DNA from 3 places in the Paenibacillus sp. FSL H3-0321 genome. Region 3 is predicted to be linked to each of the others. Evidence: predicted binding sites of a transcription regulator. Region 3 holds the regulator's gene; each other region holds the start of a gene.
The links. The regulator Rex, encoded in region 3, represses fermentation and respiration genes when NADH is low (regulators of the CRP and FNR family bind a similar motif). The targets are predictions, from matches to a motif close to TTGTGAAATATTTCACAA.
Positions count from the first base shown of each region.

Region 1: a site for Rex is predicted at 2,545-2,562, ahead of nirB (nitrite reductase large subunit NirB). Genes of this name have one in related genera too.
Region 2: a site for Rex is predicted at 2,257-2,274, ahead of MHI45_RS32425 (DUF1641 domain-containing protein). Genes of this name have one in related genera too.

Region 1 is NZ_JBBODH010000001.1:1,774,028-1,778,100, forward strand. Features, by position in the region: gene nirB (nitrite reductase large subunit NirB) at 14-2,440, opposite strand; gene MHI45_RS07875 (hypothetical protein) at 2,667-3,365, opposite strand; gene ric (iron-sulfur cluster repair di-iron protein) at 3,562-4,073, opposite strand, start outside.
Region 2 is NZ_JBBODH010000001.1:7,348,236-7,352,308, forward strand. Features, by position in the region: gene MHI45_RS32415 (alpha-galactosidase) at 1-1,330, shown strand, start outside; gene MHI45_RS32420 (nitroreductase family protein) at 1,412-2,029, opposite strand; gene MHI45_RS32425 (DUF1641 domain-containing protein) at 2,356-2,793, shown strand; gene MHI45_RS32430 (NAD(P)/FAD-dependent oxidoreductase) at 2,834-4,012, shown strand.
Region 3 is NZ_JBBODH010000001.1:1,452,461-1,456,533, reverse strand. Features, by position in the region: gene dinG (ATP-dependent DNA helicase DinG) at 1-1,788, shown strand, start outside; gene MHI45_RS06395 (redox-sensing transcriptional repressor Rex) at 1,874-2,569, shown strand; gene MHI45_RS06390 (amidohydrolase) at 2,556-3,857, shown strand; gene MHI45_RS06385 (cell wall elongation regulator TseB-like domain-containing protein) at 3,919-4,073, shown strand, end outside.

The sequences.
Region 1 (4,073 bases), 320 kb from region 3:
TTTTGGGTTATGATTAGATTCTTGCCTTCTCAAACAGCGCGGTGCGGGTGCTGTCGTCATTCAGCATTTTTTTCCAAGGATCAGTTACCTGTGCCAGGGCAAAATCAATCCGTGCAGCCAGCTCCTTGCGGTTGTCCTCATTGTTCAGAATCACGTTCTGAATATTTTCCAGTCCCATGCGTTCGACCCACTCCGAGGTTCTTTCCAGGTAGTTCCCGGTTTCACGGTAGTACTGAATCACGGCGGAGCAGATTTCGATCAGCTCATCATCGGTTTTCACCTTGCAGAAGGCATCGGCTATCCGCGGTTTGATCCCGCCGTTGCCGCCAATGAACACTTCCCAGCCGCCGTCGTTGCCGACGATGCCGATATCCTTCGTGCAGGATTCCGCACAGTTGCGCGGGCAGCCGTTGACTGCTATTTTGAATTTGGCCGGCAAATCAAGGCGTTCATATTTACGTTCAATAAAAGCTCCCATACCCATGGAATCCTGTGTCCCGAAGCGGCAGAACTGCGAACCTACACAAGTTTTTACCGTACGAAGCGATTTCGCATAGCCATAACCGGAAGGCATATCCAGCTCCTCCCATACTTTAGGCACATCCTCTTTTTGGATACCGACCAGATCCAGACGCTGACCACCGGTCACTTTTACAACCTTCACGTTATATTTCAAGGAAACATCAGCAATTCGTCTCAGGTCTTCCGGTGTAGTTACACCGCCGTACATCCGTGGAATAACGGTGAAGGTGCCGTCTTTCTGGATGTTCGCACTCATCCGTTCGTTGACGAACCGCGATTCCTTCTCATCCTCATGGGTATCCGGGTAGATCATGCCGAGATAATAGTTCACAGCCGGACGACATTTGGAGCAGCCTTCTGCTTGTTTCCAGCCCAGCACATTCATAACCTCTTTGGTCGTTTTCAAGCCTTTAGCGGTAATCTCTGCTACAATCTCATCGCGGCTCAAGGTGGTGCATCCGCAAATCCCCTGCTTCGCACTTTCCTGGAAGCTGTCACCGAGAACAAACTGCAGAATCTGCTCGACAACCGGCTTGCAGCCACCGCAGGAGCGGGTAGCTCCGGTGCACGCTTTAATTTCGTCTACCGTGGTAAAACCATTCTCCGTAACGGCATCAACGATCGCCTTCTTGGTCACGCCGTTGCAGCCGCAGACGATCTCCTCATCAGCCATCGTTTCGACTGACAAGCCTTTTTTCGCACTTCCTCCGCCGCAGCAGCCCGTGCCCATTACTTCGCCATAAATTTCGTCGGTCATTTCGGTGCCCTGCTTGACCAGCTTCTGCAGACTGGCGGATTCAGTTACATCGCCGAACAGGACTGCACCGACAATAATATTGTTTCTGAGCAGAATTTTCTTATAGGTTCTCTTCCATTCATCTTTAGCCGAAATGACGGTATGCTCCGCTGTTTCAGTGAAATCACCGGCAGAAAAGACATCCACACCCGAGATCTTCAGCTTGGTGGCTACGACAGAACCTTCATACGGCTGGGTGGAGGCGCCGCACAAATGCTTCGCCAGCACCATCCCCTGCTCGAACAGTGGAGCTACCAGCCCGTAGCAAGTGCCGCGGTGCTCCGTACATTCTCCTACAGAATAGACATTCGCCATCGAGGTCTGGAGATAATCGTTCACGACAATTCCGCGGTTAACTGTGATGCCGCTGTCTTTAGCCAGTTGGACATTCGGTTTGATTCCGACCGCCATCACTACAAAATCTGATTGCAGCTCGGTTCCATCACTGAAACGCAGGCCGTCTACCCGTTCCTCCCCGGTCAGCTCAACCGTCTGTTTTCCCATGGCAAACTTCACGCCCTGTCGTTCAAGCTCAGCTTGAAGCATGGAGGAAGCAGTATGGTCAAGCTGACGCTCCATCAAATCCTCCAGCAGATGCACGACGGTAACATCCATGCCGAGGTTCACAAGTCCTTTGGCTGCTTCAAGACCAAGCAGTCCGCCGCCAATCACCGCCGCTGTGCGGTATTGCTGTGCTGCAGCCAGCATGGCGTCGCAATCCGCAATGTCGCGGAAGCCTACAACTCCATCCTTTGTGCTGCCCGGTACCGGCAGAATGAATGAATTTGAACCTGTTGCAATAATAACTTTATCGTAAGGAACCGACATTCCATTATCTGTAATGATCTGACGGGAGGCTTCATCAATCCGGACAACAGTGGTTCCAGTATGCAGAGTAATATGGTTATCCTCGTACCACTGCCGGTCGTTCAGAATGATATCCTCAATGCTCTTGCTTCCTTCGAGGACATAGGACAGCATTATCCGGTTGTAGTTCGGATGAGGCTCGCTTCCAAAGATCGTAATATCATAAGTGCCGCCAAGCTTAAGGATCTGTTCGATAGTACCTACGCCAGCCATACCATTCCCTATCAAAACTAACTTTTCTCTCTCCACGGTCACTGTTAAGACCCTCCTCAATGCTTCTGGATTTCTTCATATACTTATCTGATAACAAAATTATACGTTTTAAATTTGAAGAGCATTTGTGATTGAAATCACAATAAATGTGAATGTTTTCACATATTTTTATGCCAGCATATGTAAGGTTTTTTGGTGATAGAAAAATAGCCCGCTCCCCTTAATCTTCCTCTTGCATTAAGGACAACTGGCTATGTTATTTATCACCTTACCGGAGAACCAGTGAAATCTCGAGTATATCTTGAGGTCTGAGCTTCATATCAATTCCGCTGTCAAGCAGCGTTTTGTCGTTCACCTTCAGCTTCCAGTCTTCACTGGTGAGCGGAGTATATCCCATAACCGTGAGTACCGTCTTGTTGTCTTCCGCCAACCGAACAATTCCGCTACTTTTCAGCAGACCCCGGACAGACAGATCCTCGCTATAGGATAAAATATGCGAATGTGTCAGATCGGGCTGCTCGCTCCCGCCGTTCACTACAAGAATGATGGGCAGAAGCGGGGCATCTCCGGCTGCCGGCTTCGCAGTAATTACAATCGCCTGTTCACGCGAGACTGGACTATTCCAATCGGTTATGATTTTGCCGCCAAGCTGAATCTGCCAGATCATGTCCGGGGCAAGAAATATTTTATTGACTGCCAATATGCTAAATCCGTCTTCGGCAAAAGTAACAACACCGCTACTCTTCAGCAATTCTATAAGCGTTATTCCCGGCTTGTAGGCTTCGCTGAGCAGTCTCCCCGAGTTCCCTGCCAGCTCATTATCACCGGCCATCAGTGAAAAAGTAGGGCCTGCAGCCCCGGCTGCGGCATTGTTTCCGTTCGCATCTGAACCAAATGACGAGCATCCGCCTACCGTCGCAATGATAATTAATCCTAACCATAAACGCCACAGAAATTTCGTGGACATTCCCGGCACCGCCCTCTTCCGCCCGATCATAACCTCAATCATTTTCTCAGGTCTTTAGTCATTATGTATACTATCTTTTAAGAATAACGCAAACTAGCTTTGTTCTCAAACGATAAATTCCGGGCGTTAATCAGGCAGCGGAGCGGTCAGAAGAAAAAAAGTCCCCGCAGGGACTTTGAGAACAGCGTGCTCAATTTTACTGATAACGCAGGAACAGGATATTATTCTCCAGATGCACATGCTCGAAGGTCATTCCCTCTAGCTCCTCCAGGCGGGCATAGGTCAGGCGGTAGGTTGTGCAGGCATGCTCTGGCGGAGTGAAGTCGTTCGTAACTCTGCGGAGCTCCCGCAAAATCTCACCGGCTCCGTCATGCTCTTCTTCCAGCGTATGCAGCAGCCCGCGCAGCTCGGCCAATCCTTCTTCGCTCGGATTCTCGGAGTACGCCAGCATCTTAGGAAACTCAGATTCCTCCTCCTTCGCTGTATGCTGCAGCAAATCTTCCCGCAGAAGGTTAAATAACCGGTAAACTTCGGCCAGATGCGGAGAATCCTCGCCATGGACGCGGAATACCTTGGTTACATTCTGACTGATCAGGGGCAGCTCTTCGCGCAAGTAGCGGTGATGCTTGCTCACAATATACTCAACCAGCTCAGCGGAAGATGCCTCATTCCAGGCAGTATCTACATCAAGCACAGGATGCTCTTTCA
Region 2 (4,073 bases), 5.9 Mb from region 3:
GGGACAGGCGTTCCAGACTCCCGAAGCTGTACTGGTCTTCTCGGTGGATGGCATCGGTTCGATGTCACGGACCTATCATAAGCTGTACCGTACCCGGCTGAGCCGCGGCACCCACCGCGACCGTACCCGGCCAGTACTCGTCAATAACTGGGAAGCGACTTATTTCAATTTCACCGCCGACAAGATTGAAGACATCGCCCGTGCCGGCAGCGAGCTTGGGCTGGAGCTGTTTGTGCTGGATGACGGCTGGTTCGGTCACCGCAATGATGACCGCAGCTCACTGGGGGACTGGTTCGTGGATGCGAATAAGCTGCCGGAGGGATTGGATGATCTGGCCAAGCGTGTAAACGGGCTGGGTCTGCAATTTGGCCTCTGGTTCGAACCGGAGATGATTTCGCCGGACAGCGAACTGTACACCCGGCATCCCGATTGGTGCCTGCATGTGCCGGACCGCCGCAGAACAGAAGGACGGATGCAGCTTGTGCTCGATTTCTCCCGTGAGGATGTCTGCCAGGCGATCGGCGACAGGATAGCCGATGTGCTGCGCAGCGCGCCAATCTCCTATGTGAAATGGGATATGAACCGCAATATGACCGAAATTGGCTCCGCGCTGCTGCCGCCGGAAAGACAGCGTGAAACGGCGCACCGTTATATGCTCGGTCTTTATGGAGTGCTTGAACGGATTACCTCGGAGTTTCCGGATGTCCTGTTTGAGAGCTGCTCCGGCGGGGGAGGGCGCTTCGATCCGGGAATGCTCTATTATATGCCGCAGACCTGGACAAGCGATAATACCGATGCGATCAGCAGACTCAAAATCCAGTATGGAACGAGCATCGTCTATCCGCTTAGCTCCATGGGCAGCCATGTCTCGGCCGTGCCGAACCATCAGGTACACCGCAATACTTCTCTTGAACTGCGCGGACATATCGCAATGTCAGGCAATTTCGGCTATGAGCTGGATCTGACAAAGTTTACGGAAGAAGAGAAGGAAACGGTAAAAGCACAGGTAGCGCTCTACAAGGAGCTGCGGCCGCTGGTGCAGTTCGGCGAGCAGTACAGACTGCTCAGCCCGTTTGAAGGCAACGAGACCGCATGGCTGATTGCGGCTGAAGATAAATCCGAGGCTGTCGTCGTGTATGCCCGGACACTGGCCGAGCCCAATGATTCACTGTATTATCTGCGCCTGAAAGGACTGGATCCCGAAGCGGATTATGAGTGGCTGGAAGGCGGAGTCGTGTATGGAGGAGATCATCTTATGTTTGCGGGGCTGCCATTGCCGAATCTGCACGGTGATTTCCAGAGCGTGCTCTGGCGTTTCCGCAGAGTCTAGGATTTAACCGGTTGTTATTATCACAAAAGGCCTTGCCGCGATACTGCGGCAAGGCCTTTTTGCGGGTTGCAAGGGTCCATCTCAGAAGAATTCAACAAACTCATTTACCGGCTTGCGGTAGCCGCGCGGTCTGATCTTGCGTTTGTAGTCTTTGCCGATGGTAATCATCAGAGCCGGCACAAGATGGTCCGGGATATTGAGGGTGGCCTTGATGGCTTCGGGATCAAAGCCGATCATCGGGCAGGTATCCCAGCCTTTATCCTTGGCAATCAGCATGAACTGCATGGCAGACAGGGAGGCGTTGCGAATGGCTTCATCACGCTGGAAAGCATCATTTCCTTCATAGGCATCGTTGATGGATTGAATGGTGTTGTCATATTCCTCCTGGCTCATAGCGCCAAGCAATTTCAGTCCGCTGTAAATTTCCGGTGCCTGCTGATAGGCAAGCTTATCTCCGAGCACAATAATAACGGCGGAAGCCGTGTGGATTTTATATTGGTCATAAGCACCTCTGCGGATTTCCTCCTTCAGTGCCGGATCGCTGATCACCTTGTAATGTGTATGCTGCAAATTGGAGCTTGAAGGGGCGAGCCGGGTGAGAGAGAACATGTCCTCCAGCTCGTTTTGCGGGATCTTGATCCCTTCCACGAAATTCATAGCTGATCTGCGGGATTGCACCAAATCTGTAAAAGTACTCATGATAAATACCTCCAAATGGTTATAAATTGATAGTTAATAAATTTCAATAACTTATGTAAATAAACTTACTTACAAATGGTTACTTACTTAAGATAGCACGGCAATTGGGAATCGTCAATGATGAATTACACTTAATCGTGAAATTAAGTTCAAATAGAAGAAAATTAATAAAAACGACAGAAAAGAAGTGATTTTAATCACAAAATAAGGTTATATAGGCAAAAAGATTGTGACGTTTATTACATAATAGGTGTTATAATAGACGCATGGGTTATTGAATTGACTATTATCAAGCGTTACAAGCTAATGCAGAGGAGAGTCCAACAATGTCAGAAACAATTACGCAAACCACTCCTGAACAGGAAGCACCGAAAGCCTCTTTAACCAAAGAGGATGTTCTGGATCAGCTTTTGAAGCCGGAAGTTCAGGAATCATTAACAACCTTGATAGAACAGCTGCCGCAGCTTACACAGCTTGTAGGTGTATTAACGAAGTCTATGGACTTTGTACAGTCGGTTGCATCCGATGAAGTACTCAAGAATGATACGGTGGGCGCTATTAAAGAAATTGCCGAGCCGGTAGTAGGTTCCGTCAAGAATATGGCGGCTACTGTGATCGAGGCGAAAGACCGGGCAAATGAAAGCAGCGAGACGATCAGTGTGTTCGGAATGATGAAGATGATTAAGGATCCGCAGGTTCAGAAGCTTCTCCGTTTTATGAATGCTTACCTGCAAGTCAGCGGCGAACGCAGCCAGCAGAAATAATTAATTCTAATCTCATACGTAAGGACGGAGGAAACATCATATGTCAAAACATATCGTTATTCTAGGAGCAGGTTACGGCGGATTGCTGAGTGCCTTGACAGTGCGCAAATATATGAGCAAGGCTGAAGCAAAGATCACCGTTGTCAACCAGTATCCAACCCACCAGATTATTACCGAATTGCATCGTCTTGCCGCAGGCAGCGTGGAAGAGAAAGCTGTTGCTATGCCGCTGGCGAAGCTTTTTGCCGGTAAAGACATTGATCTTAAAATTGCCAAAGTAAAATCCTTCTCCGTTGAAAGCAAACAAATTGCGCTCTCGGATGGCACGAATCTTACTTACGACGCCCTTGTTGCGGGCCTTGGCAGCACGACGGCTTATTTTGGAATTCCGGGACTTGAACAATACAGCATGGTATTGAAATCGGCTGCCGACGCCAATAAAATTCACGGTCATATCGAAGACCGGATCCGTGAGTACGCAAAAACCGGCAATGAAGCTGACGCGACGATTCTAATCGGCGGTGGCGGATTGACGGGTGTTGAGCTTGTAGGTGAAATTGCCGACGTGCTGCCGAAGCTCACCAAACGTTATGGGGTGGATCAAAAAGCGATCAAGCTGCTGCTCGTGGAAGCAGGTCCAAAGATTCTCCCGGTACTGCCCGATCACCTGATCGAACGCGCTACATCAAGTCTTGCCGCACGCGGCGTACAATTCCTGACCGGTCTAGCCGTTACCAATGTAGAGGGCAACACCATTGATCTAAAGGATGGCCAGAAAATTGTGGCCAACACATTCGTATGGACCGGCGGTGTACAAGGAAATCCGCTGATCGGTGAATCCGGTCTTGAAGTTAACCGTGGACGTGCAACGGTAAATGAATTCCTGCAATCCACATCGCATGCCGATGTATTTGTTGCCGGTGACAGTGCCGTTGTATTTGCTCCGGACGGCCGTCCTTATCCGCCGACTGCACAAATCGCCTGGCAGATGGGTGAGCTGATCGGCTATAATCTGTATGCTTACCTGAACAATAAATCGCTGGATACCTTCAGTCCGGTCAATTCGGGCACACTGGCCAGCTTGGGCCGTAAAGACGGTGTTGCTATTATCGGCGGCAACTCAACGCCATTGAAGGGCTTGCCTGCAACGATGATGAAAGAAGCAAGCAATATCCGTTATCTGACACATATCAAAGGTTTGTTTAGTCTGGCGTATTAATATTCATTATCCGGCTTTGCTGGAATCCAGTTCATAGGATCCCCTTTTGGTTACCCGAAAA
Region 3 (4,073 bases):
TTTGAACATAAAATAAATAAAAAGGACTTCGTAAGTCCCCGGGAAGAAGCGCTTACGGCAGCGCAAATGATCGTATGGCTGACCCAGACGGAATCGGGTGACGATGAGGAGCTGAATTTGAGCGGTCGCGGCGGGGATTTCTGGGAGACGGTAGCCAGTGATACCGATTCCTGTCTGGGCCGTTCCTGTCCGTGGTTCCGCAAATGCTACTACCACCGGGCCAAACATGAAGCAGGGATTGCCGATGTGGTCATTACCAATCACTCTAAGCTATTCGCAGACGTCAAGGCCGGGCACCAGCTGCTTCCGGCTTATGAGCATCTTGTCATTGACGAGGCCCATCATTTGGAGGATGTGGCCGGCAAGCATCTGGGTATGCAAATGAAGTATTTCACGGTAGCTCATACGCTTACAAGGCTGTATAAAGACAGCCGCAGCGGCCAGCTGCCGGCACTGCGCCAGACTCTGCAGTCCTCGGGCAGTGAGCAGGCTTCGGAGTGGAGCGGCGTAATCGATAAAATCTATCCCGATCTGCTTACCGTAAAGGAAACTTGGGATACACTGAGCGACAAGCTGTTCGGTCTATTGCCCGAACGAAGCGATGCAGCGGCAGGTGAAGCCGGCCAGCTGGTCACACGCCTGCTTCCCGGCAGCAAGCCCAAAGATTGGGAAGAGCTGGCGGCGCTGGAGAATACGCTGCACTTAGCCCTGAGCGACATCATCCGCAGAGGTGACAAAATGCTCAGCGAGATGCGCGATACGGAGAGTCAGTCGTCTTCAGACAGCCTGGTGACCGATATCGGAGGCTTGTTCAAGGATTTGGCATCCATCCGGGAACAAATCCGTTTCTTTATGGGTCTCAGTGACGATAATATCGTGTACTGGATGGAAGGGAGCGGCAACTACCGGGGCAAGTCGCTTCAGCTATACGCCGTGCCTGTCGATGTAAGCAGCCAGCTCAAGGATCTGTTCTTCGACAAGAAGAAGAGCATAGTGCTGACCTCGGCCACGTTATCGGTCGACAAGTCCTTTCAGTTCATGATTGACAACCTTGGTCTTTCTGAAGCCTCAGAGCAAGGGCGACTCATGACAGCGCTGCTGCCTTCACCGTTCAAGTACCGTGAACAGGCGCTACTTGTCATCCCGCGCGATTTCCCCAGTGTTAAGGGCAGCGTAGGCGATGCGCGTTTTGTAGACAAGCTGGTGCATTCGCTGGCTGAAGCGGCGGCGGCGACCAAGGGGCGGATGCTGGTGCTGTTCACCTCCTACAAAATGCTGCGCCAGGTTTATGATCCGCTGAAAGAGGCCTTGGCTTCCCAGGACATTACGGTTCTGGGCCAGGGTGTGGAAGGAGGCAGCCGCAGCAAGCTGATCCGGCGTTTTCAGGACAGCTCTGCATCGGTATTGCTTGGAACAAGCAGTTTCTGGGAAGGAGTCGACATCCCTGGCGAGGCGCTGACCTGTCTTGCGATTGTAAGGCTGCCGTTTCAGCCGCCGAATCATCCGCTGGCCGAGGCAAAGGCGGAGCTTCTGCAGGCCCAGAAGAAGAATCCTTTTATGAAAATGTCTGTTCCACAAGCAGTGATCCGGTTCAAACAGGGTTTTGGACGATTGGTCCGCACTGCGCAGGACCGGGGAATTGTTATTGTATATGATACCAGGGTCATCGAAGCTTATTACGGGAAGTACTTCCTGTATTCACTCCCTGGTCCGAAGATGGAGCACATGCTTACCGATCAGATGGTTCCGCGGATTGCGGAATGGCTTGAAGAGGGCGGCGTTTCCTAATCTGTCATTGTTTATGAATTTTTCCATCTCTTTGTACCATAGGCTGTGTCCCGTTCGCGGAGCGGGCACTGCACGTGGTTGTCATATGATATCGCGTCAGTGCAATTCTAAATTAGGAGGAGAAAACATGAAATCGGATAAAATATCGGAGGCCGTCGTACGCAGACTCCCAGTGTACCTGCGTTTCCTGAACGATCTCCAAAAGCGTGAAATCTCAACCGTTTCTTCTCAGGAACTCGGGCAGAAGCTGGACCTTAATCCGGCACAGATTCGTAAGGATCTGGCCTATTTTGGTGATTTCGGCAGAAAAGGCATTGGATATGACGTGTCTTATCTCATCGAAAAGATCCGTCACATTCTGAAACTGGATCAACAAATCAACGTGGCCCTGGTGGGTGCCGGTAACCTCGGTCATGCCTTGTCCAATTACAATGCTTATCTGAAGGATACTATGAAAATCACCGCTGTATTTGATTCTTACGCTCCCAAGATTGGACAAAAGATCAACTCTCTTACGGTACAGCCGATGGAAGAGCTGGGTCAGACCATCCGCGATCAGGGAATCCGGATCGGGATCATCACTGTACCGGACAGCGAAGCACAGAATGTGGCTGATATTCTGGTAGAATCGGGCATCGAGGCGATCCTGAATTTTGCACCGGTCATTCTGAAGACACCTGCAACCATCCGGATTCATGCTGCCGACTTTACGACTGACCTGCAAAGTCTGGCGTATTATTTACATGATGGAAAGGAAGGAATTACAGATGAGCAGCAATAAGATGGTAATTGCAAACGGACGTTTTCTGGTTCCCGGAAGCGAGAAGCCTGTCTTGAGCGGTTATATGACTATAGAAAATGATTTGATCACATACATAGGGGAAGAGAAGCCCGTTATTGAAGAAGGCACAGTGACGCTCGACGGCAGCCGGCTGCTGTTCATGCCGGGTCTGGTCAACACCCATGGCCATGCTGCGATGTCGCTGCTGCGCGGCTACGGGGATGATATGGTCCTTCAAGCCTGGCTGCAGGAGAAAATGTGGCCGATGGAGGAGAAGTTTACCGGAGATGATGTCTACTGGGGCACTTCCTTATCCGTTCTGGAGATGCTGAAAGGCGGCACAACCACCTTTTTGGATATGTATGATCATATGGACCGGGTGGCCGAGGTGGTCGAACATTCCGGTATCCGTGCGGTGCTGATGCGAGGTGTTATTGGTCTATGTCCTGAAGAGGTGCAGAACCAGAAGCTTGCGGAAGCTGTTGCGTTCGCCCGCAACTGGCACGGCAAGGCTGACGGCAGAATTACATCCATGATTTCACCGCATGCCCCGTATACTTGTCCTCCGGACTTTTTCATGCGGTTCGTGCAGGCGGCACATGACCTGGACCTGCCGATGCATACGCATATGTCGGAAACGCTGCGTGAAGTGGAGCAGAATGCCGCTGATTACGGCCTGCGTCCTGTAGCGCACCTGGAGAAGCTGGGGATGTTCACCCGCCCGTCCTTAATCGCCCATGGTGTCCACCTGAACGATGAGGAGATCGAAATCCTCGCCCGCCACAAGGTGGGTGTATCCCACAACCCGGGAAGTAACCTGAAGCTGGCCAGCGGGGTTGCACGGGTGCCTGAGCTGCTGAGAGCCGGAGTCAAAGTTTCGCTGGGTACGGACGGGGCGGCAAGCAACAATAATCTCGATATGTTCGAGGAAATGCGGCTTGCAGCACTGATCCATAAGGGAGTCAGCGGCGATCCTACCGCAGTTCCGGCACCGGAAGCGCTGCTGATGGCCACGCAATACGGGGCGGAATCGGTCTTCCTGAACCAGGTCGGACGTCTTGCAGCGGGGATGAAGGCTGATTTTATTGCAATTGATATCGACCAGCCTCATTTACTGCCGCATAGCGACTTGCTCTCCCACGCTGTGTATTCGGCCAGCGCCAAGGATGTAGAGCATGTCTGGGTGAACGGCAAGCAGGTTGTGAAGCATGGTCAGTGCCTGACGCTGGACGAGGAAAAAATCCGCCGCAAGGCGCAAGAAACTTTTGAAGGGCTGCTGAAGCGTTAATACGACTGCCGCCGCAGTTGAATTTATAACGTTTCATATATTAAGGAAAGGAAGCTGCATTTTGAGGAAAAGGAAAAAATGGCTTCTGCTGGGGATCGCTCTGTTTCTGCTCATTCTGTTCGGTCTAAGCCAATTTTATGCCTATATCATGAAGGACCAATGGAATGAACGCAGCGCGGCCAAAGAAGTTGCCAAGACCCGGGCGGGACTTACTGA